DNA from 2 places in the Streptomyces sp. NPDC017993 genome. Region 1 is predicted to be linked to the other one. Evidence: riboswitches for the same ligand, from Rfam matches in the RefSeq annotation. Region 1 holds a riboswitch; the other holds the start of a gene.
The links. Region 1 has a riboswitch for cobalamin ahead of ACH4FH_RS28540 (prenyltransferase/squalene oxidase repeat-containing protein). Riboswitches for the same ligand answer to the same signal wherever they lie in the genome.
Positions count from the first base shown of each region.

Region 1 (3,804 bases):
GCGTCCTGATCACCCACCACCACCCCGACCACCACGGCCTCTCCGCCAAGGTCCGCGAGGCGTCCGGGGCCTGGATCGCGATGCACGCGGCCGACACCGCCATGGTCCGCCGCAGCCGCGAGGCCGAGCCGGGCCGGTGGCTCGACTACCTGACCGCCAAACTCACGGCGGCGGGCGCGCCCGAGGACCACCTCGCGCCCCTGCGGGCGGCCCGCGCCAAGGGCAGCGCCCGGTCACTGCCCGCCCGGCGGCCCGCGCTGCCCGACCGCGACATCGCCCCCGGCGAGCTGCTCGACCTCCCCGGGCGTCGGCTGCGGGGGATCTGGACGCCGGGGCACACCCCGGGACACGTCTGCCTGCATCTGGAGGAGGAGCACCCGGGGCGGGGCACGGGGGCCGGTGCGGGGGCCGGGGACGGGGAGGCCGGGAGTGCGGTGGCCGGGGCCCCGGCCGGGCAGCCCCACCGCTTCGGCCGGCTGTTCTCCGGCGACCACCTCCTCCCCGGCATCACCCCGCACGTCGGGCTGTACGAGGACCCGGACGACGCCACGGTCACCGACCCGCTGGGCGACTACCTCGACTCCCTGGAGCGGATCGGCAGGCTCGCCCCCGCCGAGGTGCTGCCCGCCCACCAGCACGCGTTCGCCGACGCGGACGGGCGCGTGCAAGAACTCCTCGCCCACCACGAAGAGCGCCTGTCCGGACTGAGAGCACTGCTCCGCGAACCCCTCACGCCCTGGCAGCTCGCGGTGGCGATGGAGTGGAACCGCCCCTGGGAGCAGATCCCCTACGGCTCCCGCAACATCGCCGTCTCGGAAGCCGAGGCCCACCTGCGCCGCCTGGTGAAACTCGGGCACGCCGAGCCCGTCCCCGGCTCCGACCCGGTGACGTACCGGGCGGCATGACCCCCGAGGGCCGGCGCCCGACACCGCCCGACACCGCCCGACACCGCCCGCGGGGAAGGGCTCCGCCGCCCCGCTCCCCGCGCCCGCACGCCGGGGCCGCGTTCCCGCCGGTATCCGTACGTGCGAGCGAACCCCTTGCGGGCGCCGGTTAAGGTGTGCGTGAAAACTTCATCCGTGCCTATCGGGGGAAGCCGGTGAAAATCCGGCGCTGACCCGCAACCGTGAGGACGGCCCGCCCGCGCACCGCGACGCTTACGCGGCACGCACGGCCGTACGAGCCGGAGCACCCGCTGGCGCACGACCAAGGCTCCCGCCCCGGCCCCGCCTTCGGACGGCCGGTGCGCGGCACCGTCGAGGTATACGGAGCTGAGCCCGGTGCCACCGCGTGGGTCCGACGACCGGGCGCGCGGGCGGCCGGCCGAGCGCGGCTGCGTACACCGCTGCGAACCGACCCCGAGAGGCACCGACCCCATGGCTCCTTCCTTCGCCGTCCTGGCACGCCGCGCCGCCGCGGCGCTGGCCACCGCGGCGGTGCTGGGCGCGGCCGCCGCCCCGGCCGCGTTCGCCGACTCCGCCGCCCCGGCCGCGGCCCCCTCGCCCTCCCCCGCGAAGCTGCCCGCCGGCCTGTACGGCGCCACCTCCCCTGAGTACGACGGCGTGTGGCGGCAGTCCCTCGCCCTGCTCGCGCAGGACACGGTGGGCCTGCGGCCCGCGGCGTCGGCGGTCGACTGGCTCACCGGGCAGCAGTGCGCCGACGGTTCGTTCGCCGCCTTCCGGGCCGACCCGGCGAAGCCCTGCGCCGCCAAGACGATGCGGGACACCAACCAGACGGGCGCCGCGGTGCAGGCACTGGCCGCGCTCGGCGGACACGGTGACGCCGTGAAGAAGGCCGTGGGCTGGCTGAAGTCCGTGCAGAACAAGGACGGCGGATGGAGTTCGATGGCGGGCTCGGCGAGCGACGCCAACTCCACCTCCGTGGTCATCGGGGCACTCGTCGCGGCGGGCGAGAAGCCGGCCGCCGTGACCTCGGAAGAGGGCGGCAAGTCGCCCTTCGACGCGCTGCTGACCTTCCAGCTGGGCTGCAGGGCGAAGTCCGCGGAGCGCGGCGCCTTCGCCTTCCAGCCCAAGGACGGCGCGTTGGCCCCGAACGCCGACGCCACCGCGGCCGCCGCGCTGGGCGCCCTCGGCGAGGGCTTCGTCGTCACGCCGGCCGGCAAGGACACAGTCACCCCTGTCCGCCCGCTGACCTGCAAGGACGGTGCGGACAGCCAGGGCGACGACGGTAAGGGCAAGGGCAGCGCGGACGCCGGTGCCCGGAAGGTGGCGGCCGGGGGCGCGGACGCCTACCTCGTCGCGCAGCTCGACGCGAACGGGCAGCACCTGCTGTCCGCGATGCCCGGCGCGGAGGACCAGCCGGACGTCGGCAACACCGCCGACACCGTCCTCGCGCTGGCCGCGGGAGCGCACGGCGCGGCCGCGCAGAAGCCGCTGAAGTGGCTGGAACAGCACGCGGCGGACTGGGCGAAGCAGAACGGCCCGGCCGCGTATGCCCAGCTGGTGCTCGCCGCGCACGCCACGGGCACCGACCCGCGCGCCTTCGGCGGCACCGACCTGGTCGCCGCTCTCAACGCCACCGGCCCCGCGCCGGCCGCCGGCCAGAAGCAGGGGAAGAGCGCCGACGCGAAGGACACGGAGGACAGCGGGAGCGGCATGGGCATCTGGTGGGTCGTCGGCGTCGGGCTCGCCGTGGGCGCCGGTATCGGCTTCCTGCTGAGCGGCCGCAAGAAGAAGAACGCCCTCTGATGCGCTTCCCTCGTATCGCCTGCGCCCTGCTGCTGGCCGGCACGATCAGCGGCCTGGCCGCCGCGCCCGCCCAGGCGCAGGAGTACCGCTACTGGTCCTTCTGGAACAGCAAGGGCGGCTCGGGCGGCTCCGGTGGCGCCGCCGGTTCCTGGGCGTACGCGACCGAAGGGCCGGCCACCGCGCGGCCGGCCGACGGTGCGGTCGAGGGGTTCCGGTTCACCGTGAGCGCCGACTCCGCCGCGGCCGCCGGCCCGCGCACGGCCGCCGACTTCGACGCGATCTGCCAGGGCACACCCGCCAAGGAGAACAGCAAGCGGGTCGGCGTCGTCATCGACTTCGGCAGTGCGTCGGACGCGCCCGGCGGGGAGCGGCCGCCGAAGCCGCGGACGCACTGCGCCGTTGTCCCTGAGGACGCCTCGGCGGGTGAGGTACTGGCCGCGGTCGCCCGGCCGCTGCGGTACGACCCCCACGCCCTGTTGTGCGCCATCGCCGACTACCCGCGGTCGGGGTGCGCGGACCGGGTCGGCGGATCAGGCGACACGGGGGCCGAGGACGAGGCAGGCGGCAAGGACGAGGCAGCCGCGGGCTCCGGGCCGGACGCCTCCGCGCCGTCGGCGGAGCGGGGTTCCGGCACGGTGGACCACGGCGAGGACGGCGGCCCGTCCGCCGGACTGCTCGGCGGCGGCGCGGCCGTCTTCGCCCTGGGAGCGGCGGCCGTATGGCAGGCACGCCGCCGACGCGGATGAGCGCCCCGCGCGCGACCCGTACCACCGCGCTGCACGCCGGAGCGTGGTGGCTGTGGGCGCTCGGCCTGGCGACCGCGGCCTCCCGCACCACCAATCCGCTGCTGCTCGGCATGCTGGTCGGGGTGGCGGGCTACGTCGTCGCGGCCCGCCGTACGGACGCGCCCTGGGCCCGGTCGTACGGTGCGTTCGCCAAGCTCGGCCTGTTCGTGATCGCCATCCGGCTGGTCTTCGCCTTCGTCCTGGGCTCGCCGATCCCCGGTTCCCACGTTCTTGTGACGCTGCCCGAAGTGCCGCTCCCCGACTGGGCGCGGGGCGTCCGGATCGGCGGCCGGGTCACCGCCGAGGGCATG
Region 1 is NZ_JBIRGO010000017.1:184,470-188,273, forward strand. It holds gene ACH4FH_RS28535 (MBL fold metallo-hydrolase) at 1-905, shown strand, start outside; cobalamin riboswitch at 1,034-1,215, shown strand; gene ACH4FH_RS28540 (prenyltransferase/squalene oxidase repeat-containing protein) at 1,377-2,708, shown strand; gene ACH4FH_RS28545 (SCO2322 family protein) at 2,708-3,454, shown strand; gene ACH4FH_RS28550 (CbiQ family ECF transporter T component) at 3,427-3,804, shown strand, end outside.

Region 2 (3,804 bases), on a different contig from region 1:
GTTGCCTGGATCGGTGTAGCCGACTTCGACAGCGGCATGTACGGCGAAACCTGGGGCCCTGGCCGGTTCTTCGGAATGACGCCCATCGAGCCCGGCCGCACCAACTGGTACGCCACCGTCCCCGAGGCCACCACCTCCCAAGAACTGCGCCGAATGTTCGAGGGCTGGCACGACCCCATCCCCCGGATACTCGCCGAGACCGACCCGGCCACCTGGATCCGCTACGAGATGCGACATCTGTTCCCCGCCCTTCCCGCCTTCGTCGACCACGGAAAGGTCGCCTTGGTCGGAGACGCCGCGCACGCCATGACCCCCAACCTGGGCCAGGGGGCGTGCACCGCGATTCTCGACGCCGAGGCCCTTACCCGGGCCGTCGCCGCACACGGAACGGCCGCCCTGCCATCCGCCCTGCGCACCTACGACGCGGAGCGCCGCCGGAGTGCTCAGCGGATCGCCTTCGCCTCACGGAACCTGCACCGCTTCATGTCCACCGAGCGCACCCGCCTGCGTGATGCGCTGATCCGTACGCTGCCGAGCTGAAGGGCGAGGAGAGCGCACAGAGGGCGTGGACATCGGATCGAGCTTGGTCATCGGACGGGGGGCAGCGACCCCCACCGAGAATGCCAGGCCGATCCCAGGGCAGCCCGTTTCCGCAGAAGCCGGGCTCCCCTGCCGCCGCTGCGAATGCAGGGGGTGAGCCTCGCCCGGCTCCACTTGTCACCGCACCCGACCTGGCACTACTGTCACCACGCCTTGGTGAACGGGAAATTCGGTGTGATGCCGGTGCGGCCCTCGCCACTGTGAATCGGGAAGTCCGACTCCGGCCCTCGCGGGCAGCCACTGGGTCCTTGTGATCCGGGAAGGCGGAGTCCGGGCGGTGGTACCCGTCAGCCAGGAGACCGGCCAAGGCACTTCAACCATCCACGAGGTGCTGGAGAGGGTCTGCTGAGCCATGCACATAGCCGAGGGATTTCTGCCTCCGGCGCACGCGGTCGCCTGGGGCGTCGCGTCGGCGCCATTCGTCGTCCACGGAGTCCGGTCACTGACCCGTGAGGTCAAGGAGCATCCCGAGAGCACTCTGCTCCTCGGTGCGTCCGGGGCCTTCACCTTTGTTCTGTCCGCGCTGAAACTGCCCTCGGTGACGGGGAGCTGCTCCCACCCCACCGGTACGGGGCTGGGCGCCATCCTGTTCCGCCCGCCGATCATGGCGGTGCTCGGCACCATCACCCTGCTGTTCCAGGCCCTTCTGCTCGCCCACGGCGGCCTGACCACGCTCGGCGCCAACGTCTTCTCGATGGCGATCGTCGGGCCCTGGGCCGGGTACGCGGTCTACAAGCTGCTGCGCCGCTTCGCCGTGCCTTTGATGGTGGCGGTGTTCTTCGGCGCTTTCGTCGCCGACCTGTCCACCTACTGCGTCACCAGCGTGCAGCTGGCGCTCGCCTTCCCGGACCCGAGCAGCGGATTCCTGGGCGCGCTCGGCAAGTTCGGCACCATCTTCGCGGTCACCCAGATCCCGCTCGCGGTGAGCGAGGGGCTCCTCACGGTGCTCGTGATGCGGCTGCTCGTGCAGTCCAGCAAGGGTGAGCTGACCCGGCTCGGCGTGTTCCTCGCCGGCAAGCAGGCCCGGGCCGAGAAGAGCGAGACCGAGACCGAGGCGGTGACCTGATGAGCAGGAACGCGAAGATCAACACCCTGCTGCTGGTGGTCGTGGCCGCACTGGCCGTCCTGCCGCTGGTCCTCGGCCTCGGTGACCACAAGAAGGAGCCGTTCACGGGCGCCGACGCGCAGGCCGAGACGGCGATCACCGAGCTCGACCCCGACTACAAGCCCTGGTTCTCTCCGCTGTACGAGCCGCCGTCCGGCGAGATCGAGTCGGCGCTGTTCGCCCTCCAGGCCGCCATCGGCGCGGGCGTCCTCGCCTTCTACTTCGGCCTGCGGCGCGGACGCCGCCAGGGCGAGCTGCGCGCACAGTCGCGGCAGAACGCCGAAGGCGCCGAGAGCGGTGCCGGGGTATCCGCAGCCCAGGGGGACTGACCGCCCCGTGCTGCCGATCGACGCGGCGGCGCACAGCAGTCGCTGGCGCCGCCGCCATCCCGTGGACAAGGCCGTGCTCGGTCTCGGACTCACCGTGCTGGCGATCTCGCTGCCGCCCTGGCCCGGCGCCGCCCTGGTGCTCGTTGCCGCCCTCACCGTGCTGCTGGGCCCGGCGGGCGTATCCGGCCGTCGTCTGTGGCGCGCGTACCGGGTGCCCCTGGGTTTCTGCGTCACCGGTGCCGCCACCCTGATCATCCAGGTCGGCGGGCCCGAAGGGTTCGTGACCCTCGCCGACGGCGGGCCGGTCCGCGCCGGGCAATTGCTGCTGCGCACCTCGGCCGCGTCGCTCGGCGTCCTGCTGTTCGCCTTCACCACCCCGATGTCCGACCTGTTGCCCCGCCTGGTGAAGGCGGGGGTGCCCGCTCCGGTCGTGGACGTGGCCCTGGTGACGTACCGCATGAGCTTCCTGCTGTTGGACTCGGTGCGCCGGATCCGGGACGCCCAGGCGGCCCGGCTCGGGCACACCACCCGGGCGGCCACCTGGCGTTCGCTTGCCGGGCTCGGCTCCACCGCGTTCGTACGCGCCTTCGATCGGGCGGCGCGGCTCCAGACCGGACTCGCCGGGCGCGGGTACGACGGCACCCTGCGGGTCCTGGTGCCCGAGGCCCGCGTCTCCGCCCGCTTCGTGGTCGGCAGCATCGCGCTGCTCGTGGCCGTCGCCGCCCTCACCTTCGTCCTGGAAAGGCCGCTGTCATGAGCGAACCCGCGCTGGTCGCCCTGCGGGGCGCGTCCTTCGCTTACGAGGACGGCCCGGCCGTGCTCAAGGGACTCGACTTCGATGTGTGCGAAGGCCGTGCTCTCGCCCTGCTCGGCCGCAACGGCAGCGGCAAGACCACGCTGATGCGGCTTCTCAGCGGCGGGCTGCGGCCGCGCGACGGTCAGTTGACGGTCCAGGGGCTCCCGGTCACGTACGACCGCAAGGGGCTGACCCGGTTGCGTACGACGGTCCAGCTGGTGGTGCAGGACCCGGACGACCAGTTGTTCGCCGCGTCCGTGGCCCAGGACGTGTCGTTCGGTCCCCTGAACCTCGGCCTGCCCGATGGTGAGGTGCGGTCCCGGGTGGACGAGGCGCTCGCCGCCCTGGACATCAGCGCCCTGGCGGACCGGCCCACCCATCTCCTCTCCTACGGACAGCGCAAGCGGACCGCGATCGCGGGCGCGGTCGCGATGCGGCCCCAGGTGCTGATCCTCGACGAGCCGACCGCCGGACTCGACCCGGACGGCCAGGAACGACTGCTCGCCGCCCTCGACGCCCTTCGGGACGGCGGAACCACCGTGGTGATGGCCACCCATGACGTGGACCTCGCCCTGCGCTGGGCCGACGACGCCGCTCTCCTCACCCCGGCAGGTGTGCGGGCCGGCCCCGCGCCCGCGATGCTGGCCCGCACGGATCTGCTGCGGGAGGCGGGGCTGCGGCTGCCGTGGGGCATCGCGACCGCCCAACTGCTGCGTGCGCACGGGCTGCTGGACGAGAGGACTCCCGGTCCCCGTACCGCCGAAGAGCTCGCCGCAGCCTTCGCCTCGTCCGCCGCCGTAGAACGGACCCCGGCCGATGGCTGACGCGCCTCGGGCACAGCCGGTGGTGGTCGACGGGCAGGAGCTGGTCGCCGTCTCCGGCGAGGACTTCGCGCGGTTACTGGCCATCCGCCGTCAGGTCGGCGGACAGAGCGCCCGGATCAGGGCACTGACGACCACGTTGGGGGACCTGCT
Region 2 is NZ_JBIRGO010000006.1:114,122-117,925, forward strand. It holds gene ACH4FH_RS12425 (FAD-dependent oxidoreductase) at 1-540, shown strand, start outside; cobalamin riboswitch at 716-923, shown strand; gene ACH4FH_RS12430 (energy-coupling factor ABC transporter permease) at 953-1,666, shown strand; gene ACH4FH_RS12435 (energy-coupling factor ABC transporter substrate-binding protein) at 1,666-2,034, shown strand; gene cbiQ (cobalt ECF transporter T component CbiQ) at 2,042-2,791, shown strand; gene ACH4FH_RS12445 (energy-coupling factor ABC transporter ATP-binding protein) at 2,788-3,654, shown strand; gene ACH4FH_RS12450 (hypothetical protein) at 3,647-3,804, shown strand, end outside.
Region 2: linked by a shared signal. The riboswitch ahead of ACH4FH_RS12430 (energy-coupling factor ABC transporter permease) and the one ahead of ACH4FH_RS28540 (prenyltransferase/squalene oxidase repeat-containing protein) in region 1 are both predicted to bind cobalamin.